DNA from 3 places in the Effusibacillus pohliae DSM 22757 genome. Region 2 is predicted to be linked to each of the others. Evidence: riboswitches for the same ligand, from Rfam matches in the RefSeq annotation. Region 2 holds a riboswitch; each other region holds the start of a gene.

Region 1 (5,969 bases), on a different contig from region 2:
CTGCTGCAGTCGATGACGGAACTGGTTTTCTACCTGGCGGTCTATGTGCTGATGACGATGGGGGCGTTTGCGATTATCGTCCTCGTGACGCGCGAAGCCGGTTCGGAAAGCGTCGAATCGTTCCGCGGATTGTACCGGCGGTCCCCGTTTTTGGCGGTTGCGATGTCCCTGTTTTTGCTGTCGATGGCGGGGCTGCCGGTCACAGCCGGCTTTTTCGGGAAGTTTATGATCGTCCTCGGGGCGGTGCACAGCCAGTCGTTCTGGCTGGCGGGCATCATGTTTGCCGCATCCGTCGTTTCGTTCTACTATTACTTTGGCGTGATTCGCCTGATGTTCACAAAAGAGACGGATGGCATCGAACCGCGTTTGCAGACGTCGGCCGGCCTGTCGATGGTGATCGGGGTCGCACTGGTGGCGACCGTTGGACTCGGCGTTGTGCCGGGCGTATTTCTGCGCGTTCTGGAAAACTTGAAATGGTTTGGTCCGGTGTAAAAAGAGCATCGGCCGCGACAAGACCAACGAGAGGGGCGAAGGCCTGCTCCGTTGGTCTTTTTCGGCAGGGAGGTGTTTCGGATGATGTCGCTGCCGTTTTCGACAGGTGTCTACGGACTGATGCAGCTGATTGTGTATTTGATCGCGATTGCGGTCGCCTGGTACGCGTCAGGCAGCATTAAGTGGGATTTATTTTTGCGTGACCACCGGGGAGGGCCCGCGGTGGTGCTTCGGCTGATAGTGGCCATTGTGCTCGGGTTTCAGCTAGGCCAATTTTTTCTGCAGTATCTAAGTGCATCGCTGCTGTTGAAGTATCTGCGTTAGAGGCCCCGGCCACCTCACCCGCTTTTTCTGCTTCTTCGCGTATACCGCCTCCCGGATTGGTCAAACATGGTTGATAGGGTGCTAGATTTGACCATGCGGGAGGATGTATTGATTATGAAAAAAGCGGTCTTGTTCGTCTCGATCATTTGCTTCCTCATCGGAGCGGCTTACGCATACCCAGCCCGCTCGACAACGGCCAGCCAGATGCACATCGGCGAACTGCTGACCCGCGTATTTGCAGCGAGCGGCGGGCAGGTGGAGGGCTATTTTGTGCATAACTGGTCGATCGTCAACCATACGTATATGCCGTTGGACGAACTGGCAAAAATCGGCCAAAATCTCAACGCGTCCCTGGGCATTCCCGATGCGCGCGAATACAAAAACAGCGACGGCCAGCAACACGTCTACCAATTGCACGGACAGTGGGATACGAGTACGGCCGTGTCGCTCATTCTCACTTCCATGAACCTGCAACAGCAGCCGCAAACCGTGCTCGTCATCAAAATCGAGCGGGAGGCAAGCGATTTGCGGGGTATTACCGATTCGATCGAAAAAGTAAAAAATACGGCCGCCCAAGCCGGCGTCACCCCACAAATTAGCGCTTGTATCAAAGGTTTTCGCAATGATAAAATTGATGTTATGGAACGAAACTCGCTCATTCAACGGATGTTTGCGTCCGTCGATGCGCGCGAAGTGGAAGCATTTCGTTCCGACTGGCTGGCAAGCGTATCAGGGTACTCTCCATTGGCCAAAGAGTACATATCCACCAACGGGAAGCGGATGAATCTGCAGGTGGCGGTTCATCACGACGCCTATCAAAAAAAGACCCGCATCCTCGTTGGTTCGCCGATTGTGACGATTGAGTATTAACAGCTAAGTCCGGGACAACAGCCCACCCTGAGCGGAGGTACCAACATTGTCAAAGTTTTTGATTCGTGGCGGAAACCGCCTGTCTGGCAGCGTAAAAGTGGACGGTGCAAAAAATGCGGTGTTGCCGATTCTGGCGGCATCGATTCTTGCATCGGAAGGAACCAGTGTGATCGAGGACGTTCCATGGTTGACGGATGTTGAAACCATCAGTGAAGTCATCATCGCTTTAGGGGCAGAAGTTCGTCGGGAAAGCGAAACGGTCTTGCATGTCGACTCGCGCAACGTGAAGGAATGGATCGCCAAAGAATCGCTGGTTCGCAGAATGCGGGCTTCTTTTCTTGTGATGGGACCTTTGTTAGCCCGCATGGGCCGTGCCCGTGTCGCGTTGCCGGGCGGTTGTGCGATCGGAGCAAGACCGGTTGACCAACATATCAAAGGATTTCAGGCGCTCGGTGCGGAAGTCGAAGTCGGCCGCGGCCACGTGGAAGCTCGCGTGAAAGGGAATCGGTTAAAAGGAACCCGAATTTATCTGGATATCCAAAGCGTCGGTGCCACGCAGAACATCATGATGGCAGCCGCTCTGGCGGAAGGCAGGACGATTATCGAAAACGCGGCGAAGGAACCGGAGATCGTCGATCTGGCGAACTATTTGAACGCGATGGGCGCCAGTGTGCGCGGGGCGGGTACGGATGTGATCCGCATCGATGGCGTCGAATCGCTGCGGGGCGCGAATCACACCGTGATCCCCGACCGGATTCAGGCGGGCACGTTCCTGATCGCGTCGGCGATGACCGGCGGCGACGTGTATGTGGAAGGAGCGATTTCCAACCATTTGAAGCCGGTGATCGCCAAACTGAAAGAAGCGGGCATCCAGATCGAGGAAGATGTGAACGGGATACGGGCGATCGGCGGTCCCGGCAACCGTCCGTTGGATGTCAAGACGCTGCCGTATCCCGGATTCCCGACTGACATGCAGGCGCAGATGATGGCGCTGCTGACCGTTTTGCCCGGCAACAGCCTGGTGACGGAAAGCGTATTTGAAAATCGGTTCATGCATGTGGCGGAACTGCAGCGAATGGGAGCCGACATCAAGATTGAGGGACGCACCGCGCTGATCACCGGGGTCCCCTACCTGACCGGAGCGAGCGTTACGGCAAGCGACCTGCGGGCGGGGGCCGCGCTTGTGATCGCCGGACTGGGAGCGCAGGGGGAAACGGAAGTCAACGGACTCCACCACATAGACCGCGGTTACTTGAAACTGGAAGACAAGCTCCGTACGATCGGAGCGGACATTGTGCGCGTCGAGTAATGGCTTTTTTTCACCGGTTGCTATATAATAGAAGTAACACGTTACGAAACTGCATAGCGGCGGATGACGATTGCGGGAGAGACCGAACCGGCCGTTCGGCACCGAAGGGGCAAGTCCCAAAAATCCTTGGGACCAATCTCTCAGGTAAAAGGACTGCAATCGGACGCACTCTGGAGAGAGCATCAGCCACCAAAGGGGAAAACTCCCGCGAACGGGAGTTAAACTTTCCGGTAAAAGGACAGAGCGAGGGTAGACAGTCTGCCCTTGCTTTGTCCTTTTTTGATCGAACGGAAGGACGGAGAAGGGGAAAGCGGTCTACCCCTCTCTGTCCTTCCTTTCTTTTTAAAAATCATGTCGTTCCGGAGGAGAGAGCGATGGAGTACAACAGCTGTTTTGACATTATCGGGCCGGTCATGGTCGGTCCGTCCAGTTCGCACACGGCCGGCGTGGTGACGATCGGGAATTTTGTGCACCAGCTCCTGCACGGGATCCCGGAGCGGGCGGAAATCACATTTTATGGCTCTTTTTCTCAAACATACAGGGGACATGGCACGGATAAAGCAATCGTCGGCGGACTGTTGGGAATGGGCACGGATGATCTGCGAATCAAACACGCGCTCAAACTTGCCTCTGAATGCGGGATGGCGACCGTTTTCAAGCTGGAGGAGGAGTGCCCCTATTATGACCATCCGAATACGCTGCTCATCCATGCGGAAAAGAATGGTGACGCCGTGATGGTCGGCGGCGTTTCGTTGGGCGGCGGATTATCAAAAATTTTCTTGATCGATCAGTTTCAGGTTGATATTCCATTGAATACCGCGTGTTCCATGGTGCTGCACAAGGAAAATCGGACCCGTGTCATCAATTTTCAGGTGAGGTAGATGAAAATGCCGATCGATTTCCAATCGATGCAGGAACTGCTGCTTCACTGCGAACGGGAAAACAAGAGCATCGCAGAAGTCATGCTCGATGTTGAAATCAGCAAGTCGGGCCGCACCCGGGATACGATCATCAGCATGATGAAGGAACGTCTGCTCAAGATGAAACAGGCGATTGAAACAGGCGTGTCCGACCGGTCCTCCTCGCCAAGCGGCATTTCCGGCGGGGACGCGTATCGGATGGGCGTTTACAAGGAAAAAGGGGATTTTCTCTCCGGCAACATCATCGTCGATGCGATGCGGTTCTCGTTTGCCACATCGGAGACGAACGCCCGGATGGGAGTGATCGTGGCGACTCCGACGGCGGGCGCCGCCGGAGTTTTGCCCGGCTGCCTGTTTTCACTGCAAGAGAATTGCGGGCTCTCGTACGACCAGTTGGTGATGGGATTGTTCACCGCAAGCGCTCTCGGTTATGTGATCGCCAACCGCGCTTTTATTTCAGGAGCGGCCGGCGGCTGTCAAGCGGAAGTGGGGTCGGCCACCGCGATGGCGGCCGGTGCCATTGTGGAATTGAAGGGCGGAACGCCCGAGCAGGCGGTCAATGCAACAGCCATCGCGCTGAAATCCCTGTTGGGTCTTGTCTGCGATCCGGTGGCAGGTTTGGTGGAGGTGCCGTGCATCAAACGGAATGTGATCGGCACGGCGATCGCCTTCGCGGCGGCCGACATGGCGCTGGCCGGTGTGGAAAGCCGGATTCCCTGCGATGAGGTGATCGCCGCCATGTACGAAATCGGCAAGCGAATGCCGGTTTCGCTGCGGGAAACCGCTCTCGGTGGGCTGGCCATGACCCCGACGGGACAGGCGATGAAAAAGCGGATTTTTGATTCTCCCAGCGAATAAAGCAAAGAATACCCCACTGTCGCAACCGGCGGCGAAGCAAGTCTATCATGCAAGGGGCATACGGGTACAAGTTGCACATATACATTTGATAGACTTTGCTCAGGGGGGAATGGCTGTTGAATCAAACAACTGCCGCAAACAAACCGGTCGTCATCATGCTCGCCGCAACGCTCGCACTCATGCTGGCAATTCCGGCAGGATTGGTCAGCATGTTGCCGAAAAGGGAACAGCCCGCTCCCCATCTGGCAGTTGCCACCGATGACATGAAGATCAAAGTGCTCCTGAAGGAAAAAAACCAGGTTGTCGAGATGCCGCTCGAGGAATATGTGAAAGGCGTGGTGGCCGCCGAGATGCCGGCCGATTTTCCGCTGGAGGCGCTGAAAGCGCAGGCGATCGCCGCCCGCACGAATGCAATCCGCCGCATTCAGAAAAATTCGCTGATCGAAGGAGCCCATGTGACCGACGATTACCGGGATACGCAGGCCTACAGCAGCGACGAGAAGCTGAAGCAGCAGTGGGGCATCATGGAGTACCAGTTGAAGATGAACAAAATCGTGCAGGCGGTCAACGAGACGAAAGGGCAGATTGTGACCTATAACGGGGTGCCGATCGACGCGATGTTTTTTTCCGCATCGAACGGAAAGACGGAGGATTCGCAGGATTATTTTGGCCGGGCCTTGCCGTACCTGCGATCGGTCGATTGCCCGTGGGACGCGCAGTCGAAACATGCGACGCGTACCAAAACAATGCCGCTGCAGGAATTTCACCGGTTGCTGGGCATCAACGCGGTCGTCACTGCCGCCAACCAGGGACAGATGCTGCAAGTAGTGGAGACTTCAGCGAGTCACCGGGTGAAAAAAATCCGGGTCGCCGGCAAAGTGATGAGCGGCCCTGACTTCCGGCAGGCGCTGGGGCTGCCCTCGACCGATTTTTCCTGGAAAATCGAAGGCGATGCGATCACGTTCACGACCCACGGCAACGGCCACGGAGTCGGCATGAGCCAGTACGGCGCCGAAGGGATGGCGAAGCAGGGCAAAACGGCATCCGAAATTTTGGCGTATTTCTATCAGGGTACAACGATTGCCTCCTACAAGAAACCGTAGGTTATCGATAAAAAATTTCCATCCCATGAGTATTCCCTGTATAAGCTTTCTCATTCATGGCGAGAATGGGGAATGAGGTGATGGAAATGAATC
Region 2 (5,969 bases):
TGTTTTGTGAACTGATGGAAGACCGGCTGCATGAACCGTACCGGATGCCGCTCATTCCCGGCATGAAGGAAGCGATCGCCCGTGCCAAGAAGGCCGGTGCGCTGGCGGCTGTGCTTTCCGGTTCCGGCCCCGCCCTGATCGCTTTCTGCCGAGGCGAAGGGGCCGATGTAGGGGCTGCTTTGCAGTCGGGATTTCGTTCGGAAGGGATCGATTCGAACATTTTATATCTGCAACCGGCCGAGCGCGGGGTGGAAATTTTTCATTCAATTCCCAAATAATTCCTTGCCCGCTGTGCATCCTTTGATCTGGCAAAATACCGCGGATTCATCCGGCAAGCGGGCAAACTGCAGGCGACGGACAAGCGATTGTTGGAGGACCCCTGTACCGATGCTGGCGGCCGACCAGGCAGGAACGTATCTGTATGCGGGTCCAGGCATGCATCTGTATCAACCGACAGCGGATTGCAACCGGTGGACGGCAATACACCGAATTTTTGCAAATCGAGGATGTGTTCTCCGCCGCCAGGTACCCGGTTTATGTACGGACGGGAGCGGCGGTGAACTGGGTAGGGTCCAGGTAAAGCAGCGCAAAGTGCAGCGGCTGCACCTGGATCCGCGGCTGGCATCGCCATTTCAGTTCGGCGACCCTTAATTCCCGCTCGGCCGAATACAGGTCCATTTTCTCCTCGTTTTCCAGAATGAGCGATTCATAGTAGGTTTCCAGCTGATTGATCTCCTGCGCCAATTGCTCTTTTGCCAGTTCCGCCCAGGTGTGGTCGCTGTTCCGGATTTCCTCAAGGATCGTGTTTTTGATCCGCTGCCAGCCGGTTTGCAGGGATGCAACGAGCAAACCGGTTTGCTTGAGCTGTTCCCGGTAATGTTCCGGCAGTTGGCACGACATCGGCAGGTCGCGGACCGCTTCGTACAGATCGGGGATCACTTGGTTATTTCGCAGGTTGACGCCGAAGGAGCGGAGTTCATCCCGGCGCCGGTCGGCCAGATAGGAGATCTTGACATTTGTCAATAAAAACGGGACGCGCCGATTGGAGGGGGTTGCCGTTTGGTACTGGCAGACGAATTGGCCGCGGCGGGCGGCCGATTGAAAAATTTTTTCCAGCCGGTAGCTGCCCAGTGCGACCAGCTCGGTTCGCTCGACGCCGGCGATCTCCGTCTCCGAATCGAACACAAGGTTCAGCACGGTCGGAGGTACATCTTGCCCGATCGCTTCCACCCACATCCAATAATACGGGCGATCCATCAGTTCCTTGTCGATCTCGCGCGGCAGTTCCACTTGCAGAAAACCCGGTTCGTCCCGCAAAATCGGACAACCTGTGGCCTGAAAATAGCGTCTGCAATAGTGCTGGATCTGCGTCTTATCCATTCCCCTTTCCCCCTCACGCAGCATTGCACCAATCGGCTTGTCACGTTTTCGCGTAGTCTGTGAAGGTCTCTTTCAGGATTTCCTGTTTGACTTGTTCCATCCGGTCCCCCAGCTCGTTGAAACGGGCGGCAAACTCCTCTGTCGAGTTCGATTCGGCAAACCAATCCATGATATCGTTCTCAAAATTCTTGCTCAGTTTCATCCTGCCGATGATCATGTCCAGTTCGCCGATCACCATCTCGAACATGCGGATCTTTTCCTGCAGCAAATCGACGATATGCTCTTCGATCGTGCCGCGGGTGGCCAGGTTGTAGATAAACACGTCCCGTTCCTGCCCCAGACGGTGCACGCGGCCGATCCGCTGTTCGATCCGCATCGGGTTCCATGGGAGGTCGAAATTGATCACCTGGTTGCAAAACTGCAGGTTGATCCCCTCGCCGCCCGCTTCTGTTGCGACCAATACCTGCGCCCGTTTTTCGAACAGGTCCTGCATCCAGTCTTTTTTGCTGCGCTTGAATCCGCCGCGGAAGGGGATCGCGCGGATACCGGCCTGCTGCAGCATGTACATCAGATAGTCCTGGCTCGCCCGGTATTCGGTGAAGACGATCACTTTGTCGTTGCATGCCTCGATGATCTCGATCACCTTTTGGCCTTTCGTGTATTCGTCAAGCGGAATCGCACCGCACATCTCACGCAGCTGGCCGATCCTCGCTTTCAATGCGGCGGGCATTTTCGGATCCTGGTGCATTCGTTCCAGCGTCGGCAAGGCAGCGTAAGGTGTCGAGCAGATCTCCCGCTGCAAGGTGATCAGCGGCAGCACGTTTCCTTTTTCGGAGCGGCGTTTCAAATATTCTTCCTTGACGAACGACGACACCGCTTCGTACAATTCCCGCTCCTGCGGTGACAGATCCAGCGGGATCGACGTCACCTTGCGTTCGGTAAAAAAGACGCCGCCTTCACTCCGCTTGTTGCGAATCATCACTTGGGACAATGCGCTTTTCAGTTCGGCCGGATTTTTCGGCTTCCGCTTTTCTTCCATAAACGCGGCGGAAAACTGCTGGGCGCTGCCCAATTGGCCGGGTTTCAAAAGTGTGATCAGGTTGTACAGTTCCTGCATATCATTTTGAATCGGGGTGGCGGTCAGCAGCAGCATGTATTTTTTCCGGAGCCGGTTGATCAGTTCCCAGTTTTTCGTCTTGCGGTTTTTCAGTTTGTGCGCCTCGTCGACGATCACCAGATCCCAATCCTGCTCAAGGACGATCGTCCGGTGCGGCTCGCGTTTGGTGGTGTCGATCGAAGCGACGACGATGTCATAGGTCGTCCATGACCATTCGTTGCGCTGGGCGAACGCTTTGATCGCAAATTTTTCATTCAATTCCCGCGTCCACTGCAAAACAAGCGACGCGGGGACGAGGACCAGCGTTTTTTTGACAAGTCCGCGCATGATATATTCTTTCAGGATCAGGCCGGCTTCGATCGTCTTCCCGAGCCCGACTTCGTCGGCAAGAATCGCCCGGCCGTGCAGTTCGTTCAACACCCGTCTGGCTGTCTCAATCTGATGCGGATACGGGATGATGGAGGGCAGATGCTGCAAGCAAAGCAGCTGGTCGAACGTCGGAACGACCTTTGTCTCCTCCGCTTCCCATATGAGCTGAAACAGGGTCCAGTCATCCCACTGCCCATTTTGCACCCGCTCCAAAAACTGCCCGAACAGCGTCTCGTCAATCGAGCATTCGGGTGCACCAGACATTTGATCGTTTTGCAAAGAATCTGGTTTCATGGGCTCACCTCTTGTGGTATAATCAAGGTGCTGAAATAGATTGTGTCAAAATTGGAATTTTATACGCGGCGGATGACTGTTACGGGAGAGAACGATCGATCGTCGCCGAAGGAGCAAGTGGAGATGGCCCGGATGTCCACGAATCTCTCAGGCAGAAGTACCGTAAACAGGACGCGACTCTGGAGAGAGCTGTGCAAACGGCCACCAAAGGGGCAACTTCCCGCGGCGGGAAGGGAACTCTCAGGTAGCGAGGACAGAGACACGAAGGGATTTTTCCCGCTCGTGTCTCTTTTTATTTCTCTCAAATCGGGAACTTTATACTAAGCGGGAATCGGAATGCGCTTGCGGAACATGTTGAGGAGGGGTATGGATGGCAGACCTGAAACGAACGCCGCTGTTTCCCTTGTATGCGGAATACGGCGGGAAAACGATCGATTTCGGCGGATGGGAACTGCCCGTGCAATTCTCCAGCATTCTGGAGGAGCATGAGGCGGTTCGCACGCGTGCCGGCTTGTTCGATGTGTCGCACATGGGCGAAATCGAAGTGAAAGGACCGGACGCGTTGGCCAACATCCAGCGCTGGATCACCAATGACGCTTCCAGGCTGGAGGTCGGCCAGGCGATGTATTCGCCGATGTGTTACCCGGACGGGGGATGCGTCGACGACCTGCTTGTCTACCGGCTGGACAACGACCGCTACTGGCTGGTGGTGAACGCGGCCAACATCGACAAGGACTACGAGTGGGTAAAACAACACGCTGCCGGTGACGTGGAAATCACCAACCTGTCGCCCAACATCGCCCAGTTGGCGCTGCAAGGCCCGCTGGCGGAACCAGTGCTGCAGAAGCTGACCGATTACGACCTGCCGACCATCAAACACTACCGGTTTGCGCAAAATGTCAATGTGGCAGGTGTTCCGTGCCTTGTGTCGCGAACCGGCTATACGGGGGAAGATGGGTTCGAGATTTATATGGATGACGGGCAGGCACCCAAACTCTGGCAGGCGATTCTGGAAGCCGGCAGGGAAGAAGGCGTGGTGGCCGCCGGACTGGGAGCCCGCGACACGCTGCGGTTTGAAGCGAAACTGCCGCTGTACGGGCAGGAACTGAGCCCGTCGATTTCACCGATCGAGGCGGGGCTCGGCATGTTTGTCAAGCTGGACAAGGGCGATTTCATCGGCCGCGAGGCATTGGCCAAGCAGAAGGAAGAAGGCCCGCGGCGCAAGCTGGTCGGGTTTGCGATGATCGGGCGGGGCATCCCCCGCAGCCACTACGAAGTGCAGGTGGACGGCCGCAAAATCGGTGAGGTGACAACTGGCACGTTTGGCCCGACCGTCAAGAAGAACATCGGGCTGGCGTTGATCGAAGCCGACTATGCAAAAATCGGCCAGGAGCTTGACGTCATCATCCGCAACAAACCGGTCAAAGGGGTAATTGTGAAGACTCCATTTTACAAACGGCAAAAGTAGCAAGGAATCTCACGCCCGGGCACAGCGACACCGTTTTGACTGTCCGTTCCGCGCGGGGCGTGTGCCATCTGCGTCCGAATCGTGCCATCCGTTTTCCGGGCGGAGCGTGCGGCGGACCCACCAGGATCTGATCACTACAACAGTGCAGGAGGCGAGATTTTGAAACAGCACAGCTATATCCCCAATACCGAAGCGGATCGCAAAGCGATGCTCGATTCGCTGGGGCTCAACGATGTGGAGGAACTGTTCGCAGACATTCCGGAATCGGTCCGTCTGAAGCGGGACCTCAACCTGCCGGCGGCCTGGTCGGAAATTGAACTCAACCGCAATCTGGCTGCGATGGCGGGCAAAAACGCCAATCTCGAGGAGTACATTTGCTTCTTGGGGGCGGGCGCTTATCAGCATTACATTCCTTCGGTGGTCGATGCGATCATCAGCCGTTCCGAGTTTTATACGGCGTATACGCCTTATCAGCCGGAAATTTCGCAGGGGATTTTGCAGGCGATTTTTGAATACCAGACGATGGTGTGCGAACTGACCGGCATGGATGTATCGAACGCGTCGATGTACGACGGCCCGAGCGCGATGGCGGAAGCTGGCATCATGGCGTGCGCCGCAACCCGTCGTTCGAAGCTGTTGGTGTCGCGGGCGGTGCATCCGGAATACCGGCAAGTCGTGAAAACATACGCATCCGGCCAGAACATCGAAGTCGAGGAGATTGCGATTGAAAACGGGCTGACCAGTCTGCAGGATCTCGAGGCAAAATTGGGCGACAACATCGCCGGCGTGCTGGTGCAATATCCCAACTTCTTCGGCTCGATCGAAGACCTCAAAGCGATCTCGGAGCGGGTTCACCAGCACAAAGCGCTGTTGATCACCGCAGTCAATCCGATCGCGATGGGCATTCTGGAAGCGCCAGGGACGTTTGGCGCGGACATCGTCGTCGCGGAAGGGCAATCGCTGGGGAACCCGGTAGCGTTTGGCGGTCCGTATCTCGGCATGCTGGCGACCACCAAAGATTTGGTGCGGCGTCTGCCTGGCCGCGTTGTAGGGCAAACGAAGGATCTGGACGGCCGCCGCGCCTATGTGTTGACGTTGCAAGCGCGAGAGCAGCACATCCGCCGGGAAAAGGCCAGCTCGAACATCTGCTCCAACCAGGCATTGAATGCGTTGGCTGCGACCGTGTACCTCAGCTATATGGGGAAGCAGGGGCTGCAGGAAGTGGCCCGGCTGAACTTGCAAAAAGCGCACTATGCCTACAGGAAACTAATCGGCATCAATGGAATCAAGCCGATTTTCACAGCGCCTTTCTTTAACGAGTTTGCTGTCAAGTTGAACGGC
Region 3 (5,969 bases), on a different contig from region 2:
TCCGGTCTACCAGGTGTACCATCGTCCGCGGCCCGACAAGCATGTGTTTATCAATGCCGTCCCGATCTACGATGAAAATGGGGAACTGTTGGGAGCGGTCGCGATCGAGCAGGACATCACGCACACGGTAAAATTAAGCGAGGAACTGTACAATCGGCCGGACAGCCCGATTGACGCACCCCCCGGCCGGCAGTTGGTGCATCGCAGCCGGTCGATGCAGCAAATTTTACAGTTTTTAACACACACTTCCAAACAGTCGTTCTCGATTCTGCTGACCGGCGAAGCGGGTGTCGGCAAGCAAACGCTGGCGGCTCTCGCTCACCGGACCGGCAACAAGTCCGGCCCGTTTATCGCCATCAACTGCGATTCCATTCCGAGCGGCCTGCTGGACGCCGAACTGTTTGGCTACCAAGGGGGAACGTTTGGCGGCGAAGACGAACGGCCGGGAAAATTGGAACTGGCGGCCGGCGGAACCGTGTATCTGAAAAATGTGCATGCCCTGCCGCTGCCGACCCAATCCAAGCTGTCGCAAGCGCTTGGCGAAGGCCACTTTTTCCGGACCGGCGGGATGAATCCGATTCCTTTGCGCTGCCAAATCGTCGCCTCTTCCGTGCCGGAAGTTGAAGAACTGGTGGCGAAGGGCGTTTTTTTGCAAGAACTGTTTTACCGGTTTCATACGTTTGCGGTTCCCGCGCTGGCGGAGCGAAAAGAGGATTTGCCGGAGCTTTGCCATCTGTTTCTCAGCAAATCGGCACAAACCGTCGGAAAACCGGTCCCCCGCCTGAGTTCGGAAGTGATGGCGGCATTGACCACTTACGATTGGCCGGGAAATCTGCCGCAGCTCCGGAATGTGATGGAGTATCTGGCAATCGTGGCGGACGGTAGGGAAGTGACGCTGGAGCACCTGCCGCCGGCGATCCGGCTGACCACTTTGTCCCAGTTGGCGGAAGACGCGTTGCCGCTGTCCGCTCTCTCGGAGGAGATGGAACGGGCCAAAATCGAGGACGCACTCAGGAAAACGGGCGGCAACAAAGCGGGAGCGGCCCGGCTGTTGGGCATCTCGCGCGGCGCTTTGTACTACAAGATCAAACAATACGGATTATAGAAACGGGGGTTGCGCATGCCAAACCGGCCTTTTTTTCCGCCTTATCTGGCGCTTGTCATCGGCATTTTATCGATTTCCTCGTCGGCCATCTTCGTTAAATTGTCCGCTTCGTCGCCCGGACTGACGGCCGCGTACCGGCTGTTTTTTACGGTGATGCTGATGATCCCGTTCATGGTGGCCAGGCGGAATGCGTTCCGGCAATCGCTCACCGGCCTGACGGGGCGAGACTACCTGCTTTGTGCGGTGTCCGGCGTGATGCTCTCGTTTCACTTCATCTACTGGTTCATGTCGTTCCAGTACACGTCTGTCGCCAGTTCGGTGGTGCTGGTGTCGCTGCAGCCGCTGTTTACGTTCGCCGGATCGATCTGGGTTTTTAAAGAACAGCTTTCGAGGAATGCCTGGCTGGGCGGGCTGTTGGCGATCATCGGCTCGGTCATTATCGGCTGGGGGGATTTCACGTCCGGGCCGAACGTCCTGTTCGGCGATTTCTTGGCGCTTCTTTCGGCGTTTCTGGTATCGGTGTACTGGCTGATCGGACAACATGTCCGGGCCCGGGCCGATTCCGCCGCCTACACGTTTCTGGTGTACGGGATCAGCACAGTCACATTATTCGCTTATGTGCTGATTCACGATGAACAGCTGCTCTCGCCGCCGCCGCTCGACTGGCTGTGGTTTTTGTGCCTGGCCGTGTTTCCGACGCTTCTGGGCCATTCGATCTTCAACTGGGTGATCCGCTGGATCCCCGCCTCGATTTTGTCCGTCGGGATTCTGGGGGAAGCGGTCGGTTCCTCTATCCTCGCCTATTTCGTGTTTGGCGAGACGGTGTCGCTGCAGCAGGTGGCAGGCGGCATCCTGCTGCTGGCCGGGATCGTGCTCTGCACTACGCACCATCAACCGACGCCTCAGCCGCCCGCGCTCGGGACTGCGGAAGGGCACAAGTAACCCCCTCTTCGCCTGAAAAAGAAAGAGGGGGTTGCAGAGTCACTTGTACAACACATCGTCCTTGAGCGATTCAATATGGCTCAACACCTGGTCAATGTCGCGCTGATCGACGCCAAAATGCGCCAGCGCGTCCTGCAAATGTTTGGCGACCGCCGCAAAATGCTCCGGATGCAGATTCATCCCCTCATGTTGGGGTCTCAACCGTAGCTTAGCAGGAATTTTTCCTGCATGCGGGCCTCTTGTAAGACTTGGTTACATTGACTGTTGTGGCGGTCCCTTCTCCGTTCTACAATCGGGTACAAGAACATATCGGAGAGGGGAAGACCGGCTATGGGGAAAAAAGTGATTGAAACGATTCTCGATCCTGCTCTGGTGGAGTCTGTCGTCCGCTCGCTCACGCGCATGCAAATCGAAAACTACAACATTACAAATGTGAAAGAATTCAGTTTGTTTGGTGTTTCCCCCTTCCCCAAACAGATTCGAATGCCGTTTCAAACCCACATCAAAGCAAAACTGCAACTCATTGTGGAAGAAGAGCAGGTGGAGAATGCGGTCAAAAGGATTCTTTCACTCACTTACACAGGCAATAAAGAGAAGGACAGGATTCTGGTGTCAGAACATTTCCCACCTAGCCGTTTGGGATGAAAAACGGTTCCCTCCTGTGGCTGCCCGTTTCTGAAAACGGCACTCCGCGATTGACGCGCACCGCGCCGTCCTGCTACTATAGGAAAAAATCGATCCAGCCGGATGAAAGTTGCGGGTGACACCGCAACCGGACGAACCTCTGGAGAGACCCTGCCAGGGCGCCGAAGGGGCAAGCGATCATCGCGAAACTCTCAGGCAAAAGGACAGAGGAAGCGCGGGACGCCAACCGCTTTTGGGCGGTTGTGATTGCAGTGCGGCTTCCCTGACCATTCTCCCGAATGGTCTTTTTTTTGATCGAGAAAAAAGGAGAGAAACCGATGGAACAACGGGCATTGATCACGGTGGTGGGGATCGACCGGATCGGCATCATTGCGGCCGTCACCACCGCCTTGGCGGACAACCGGGTGAACATTGTGGATATCAGGCAGACGATCGTCGGTGAATTTTTTACGATGATCATGGTGGTCGATTTGCAGCAAGCCGTCCGCTCGCTGCAGGAATTGCAAAGCTGCCTCGATGAGGTGGGGCTGCGGCTTGGCGTGAAAATCACGGTGCAGAGCGAAGAACTCTTTCGCTCGATGCACCGGATCTGAGGAGGTGGCGGCATGAGCTATACGGAAAGCGAAGTGTTGGAAACGATCCGCATGGTGGAAACGGAACACCTCGACATCCGGACCGTGACTCTGGGAGTCCATCTCGACGACTGCCGGGCGGACACCCTGTCCGCCACCAAAACCCGTGTGCGGGACAAACTGCTGCGCCACGCATCGCGGCTTGTCCCGGTGGTACACGGGATTGAACGGGAGATCGGCATCCCGATCGTCAACAAACGGATTGCGGTCACACCGATTGCTCATGCGCTGCCCGGTTTTGACAAGGACGGGTATGTGGAAATTGCCGTCGAGTTGGACGAGGTGGCGGAAGAACTGGGAATCGATTTTCTCGGGGGCTATTCGGCTCTGGTCCACAAGGGCATGACACCCTCGGCGCAGGCGTTGATCGATTCCCTGCCGGATGCTTTATCGCAGACAAACCGGGTGTGCGCCTCGGTGGCGGTGGCATCGACCAAAGCCGGCATTAACATGGACGCAGTGTACCGGATGGGGTGCACGATCAAGCATGTCGCCGAACGGACGGCAGACCGGAGCGGGATCGGAGCGGCCAAACTGGTCGTGTTCTGCAACCCGGTGGACGACAATCCGTTCATGGCCGGGGCCTTCCACGGCTTTGGCGAACCGGATGCGGTGATCAACGTCGGCGTGAGCGGGCCGGGGGTCGTGCTGTCGGCGTTAGAGCGGCTGGAAAAAAGAGCCGATTTTGGTATGATCGCAGAGACGATCAAACGGACGGCATTCAAGATCACGCGGGTCGGCGAACTGGTGGGGCGCAAAACGGCCGCGGCGCTTGGCGTGCCGTTTGGCATCGTCGATCTGTCGCTCGCGCCGACCAACGCGATGGGGGACAGCGTAGCGCAGATTCTGGAGGCGATGGGCCTGGAACGGTGCGGTGCGCACGGCACCACCGCCGCCTTGGCTCTGCTCAACGATGCGGTAAAAAAAGGCGGCGCGATGGCCACTTCGTATCCCGGCGGGCTGTCGGGCGCTTTTATCCCGGTCTCGGAGGACAACGGGATGATCGCTGCCGTCGAAGCGGGCGCACTCAGCCTGGCCAAATTGGAAGCGATGACCTGCGTCTGCTCGGTCGGGCTCGATATGATCGCGGTGCCCGGCGAGACAACCGCCGAAACGCTGGCCGGGCTGATCGCCGATGAGATGGCGATTGGCATGATGAACAAAAAAACGACGGCCGTCCGTGTCATCCCCGTTCCGGGGGCCGTGGCAGGGCAAATGGCGGAATTCGGCGGATTGCTGGGCCGCGCGCCGGTAATGGAGATCAATCGGTTCTCATCGGCGGAATTTGCCCGGCGCGGCGGCCGCATTCCGGCCCCCATCCAATCGCTGATGAACTAGCGGGGCGGACCAATGTCACAAAAGCGGCATGCGAAGAAGCATGCCGCTCACATTTCGGCCGTTTACCAGGTTTTGATACCGGGTGCTCCCGGCGGCGGATTTTGGATCATCTCGAAAATCGGGTAACCATAGGCGACGAGAATCAGGACCACCGCCACCGGCACCCAAACCCGCCAGCGTTCGAGAATCGCCGGCGTCGCCTCCGCTTCCTCCGCCACTTCGCCGATCGGGTATTCCTCCTCCCCCTTCGGCGCCTTGAAGGTCAGATAGAAGACGATGGCAATTTGCAGCATGGCGGCCACCAGCAGGATACCGCCCCCGATCGCGGTCAATTTGTGCCACGGCAGCCAACTGAGAGCGGTCGGATCGTTCATGTAGGTCGTTCCCGCCGTCCGCCGCGGTCCTCCCAACAACCCGAGCGTGTGCATCGAGCCCGACATAAACAGCATGCCGATCGACCACAAAAAGCCCTGCAATTTCCCCAGATCGTTCAGCACCGGCGTCAATTTGCGGCCGGTCAGATGCGGAATCAGCCAGTAACTGACGGAAAAAAACGTGAGCGCCACCGTCGTGCCGACCGTCAAATGAAAATGGCCGGTCACCCAAATGGTGTTATGCACCACCGCATTCAGCTGGTTGCTGGCGTTGATGATGCCTCCGATCCCCGCTGGAACGAACCAGACCATCGCCAGAAACATCGAAAAGAAGCGGGCGTCGCGAAACGGCAGATGGCGGAACCAGCCGAACAGCCCCTTCGCCCCTTTGGCCCGTCCGGCCGTCTCAAATGTGGCAAACATCGTGAACGCCGTGATCATGGAAGGAATCGCGATCGACAGGGTCAACGCCACATGCAGAAATTTCCATTTTTCATCGATTCCCGGTTCCATCAGCTGATGGTGAAACCCGATCGGCGACGACAGCACCACAAAAATCACAAACACCATGCGCGTGATCGCGTCACTGAACACCTTGCCGCCGATGATCTTCGGCATCACCACATACCAGGTGATGTAGGCGGGCAGCAGCCAAAAATAGACCAGTGGATGCCCAAACAGCCAGAACAGCGTGCGGCTGAGCACCACATTCACCGTATCGACCCATCCGAACGCCCAAGGGATCAGTTGCAGCACGACCTCGGCCGCAACGCCGACCGAACAGATCTGCCAGAGGATCATCGTCGCCACTGCCGCGAACATAAACAGCGGAGAATGTTGGCCCGGATGAGCCCGGCGCCAAGCCCGGTAGCAAGCGAACATCCCCCAACCTGCCACCCAACTGCCAACCACCAGCAGAGCGGCGCCTACATA

Evidence for each region. Region 2 has a riboswitch for glycine ahead of gcvT (glycine cleavage system aminomethyltransferase GcvT). Riboswitches for the same ligand answer to the same signal wherever they lie in the genome.
Region 1: linked by a shared signal. The riboswitch ahead of C230_RS0115400 (serine dehydratase beta chain) and the one ahead of gcvT (glycine cleavage system aminomethyltransferase GcvT) in region 2 are both predicted to bind glycine.
Region 3: linked by a shared signal. The riboswitch ahead of C230_RS0108385 (ACT domain-containing protein) and the one ahead of gcvT (glycine cleavage system aminomethyltransferase GcvT) in region 2 are both predicted to bind glycine.

Annotation. Positions count from the first base shown of each region.
Region 1 is NZ_AQXL01000132.1:18,493-24,461, reverse strand. Features, by position in the region: gene C230_RS0115420 (NADH-quinone oxidoreductase subunit N) at 1-492, shown strand, start outside; gene C230_RS0115415 (DUF1146 family protein) at 574-816, shown strand; gene C230_RS21510 (YwmB family TATA-box binding protein) at 931-1,686, shown strand; gene murA (UDP-N-acetylglucosamine 1-carboxyvinyltransferase) at 1,733-2,995, shown strand; glycine riboswitch at 3,059-3,161, shown strand; gene C230_RS0115400 (serine dehydratase beta chain) at 3,370-3,876, shown strand; gene sdaAA (L-serine ammonia-lyase, iron-sulfur-dependent, subunit alpha) at 3,877-4,773, shown strand; gene spoIID (stage II sporulation protein D) at 4,890-5,876, shown strand; gene C230_RS0115385 (M23 family metallopeptidase) at 5,963-5,969, shown strand, end outside.
Region 2 is NZ_AQXL01000127.1:49,567-55,535, forward strand. Features, by position in the region: gene thrB (homoserine kinase) at 1-278, shown strand, start outside; gene C230_RS0112785 (YqhG family protein) at 535-1,380, opposite strand; gene C230_RS0112790 (DEAD/DEAH box helicase) at 1,421-3,160, opposite strand; glycine riboswitch at 3,233-3,334, shown strand; gene gcvT (glycine cleavage system aminomethyltransferase GcvT) at 3,531-4,628, shown strand; gene gcvPA (aminomethyl-transferring glycine dehydrogenase subunit GcvPA) at 4,788-5,969, shown strand, end outside.
Region 3 is NZ_AQXL01000117.1:27,722-33,690, forward strand. Features, by position in the region: gene C230_RS0108365 (sigma-54 interaction domain-containing protein) at 1-1,105, shown strand, start outside; gene C230_RS0108370 (DMT family transporter) at 1,121-2,047, shown strand; partial or broken gene C230_RS19840 (globin domain-containing protein) at 2,087-2,278, opposite strand; gene C230_RS0108380 (P-II family nitrogen regulator) at 2,378-2,692, shown strand; glycine riboswitch at 2,822-2,909, shown strand; gene C230_RS0108385 (ACT domain-containing protein) at 3,010-3,285, shown strand; gene C230_RS0108390 (PFL family protein) at 3,298-4,662, shown strand; gene C230_RS0108395 (b(o/a)3-type cytochrome-c oxidase subunit 1) at 4,725-5,969, opposite strand, start outside.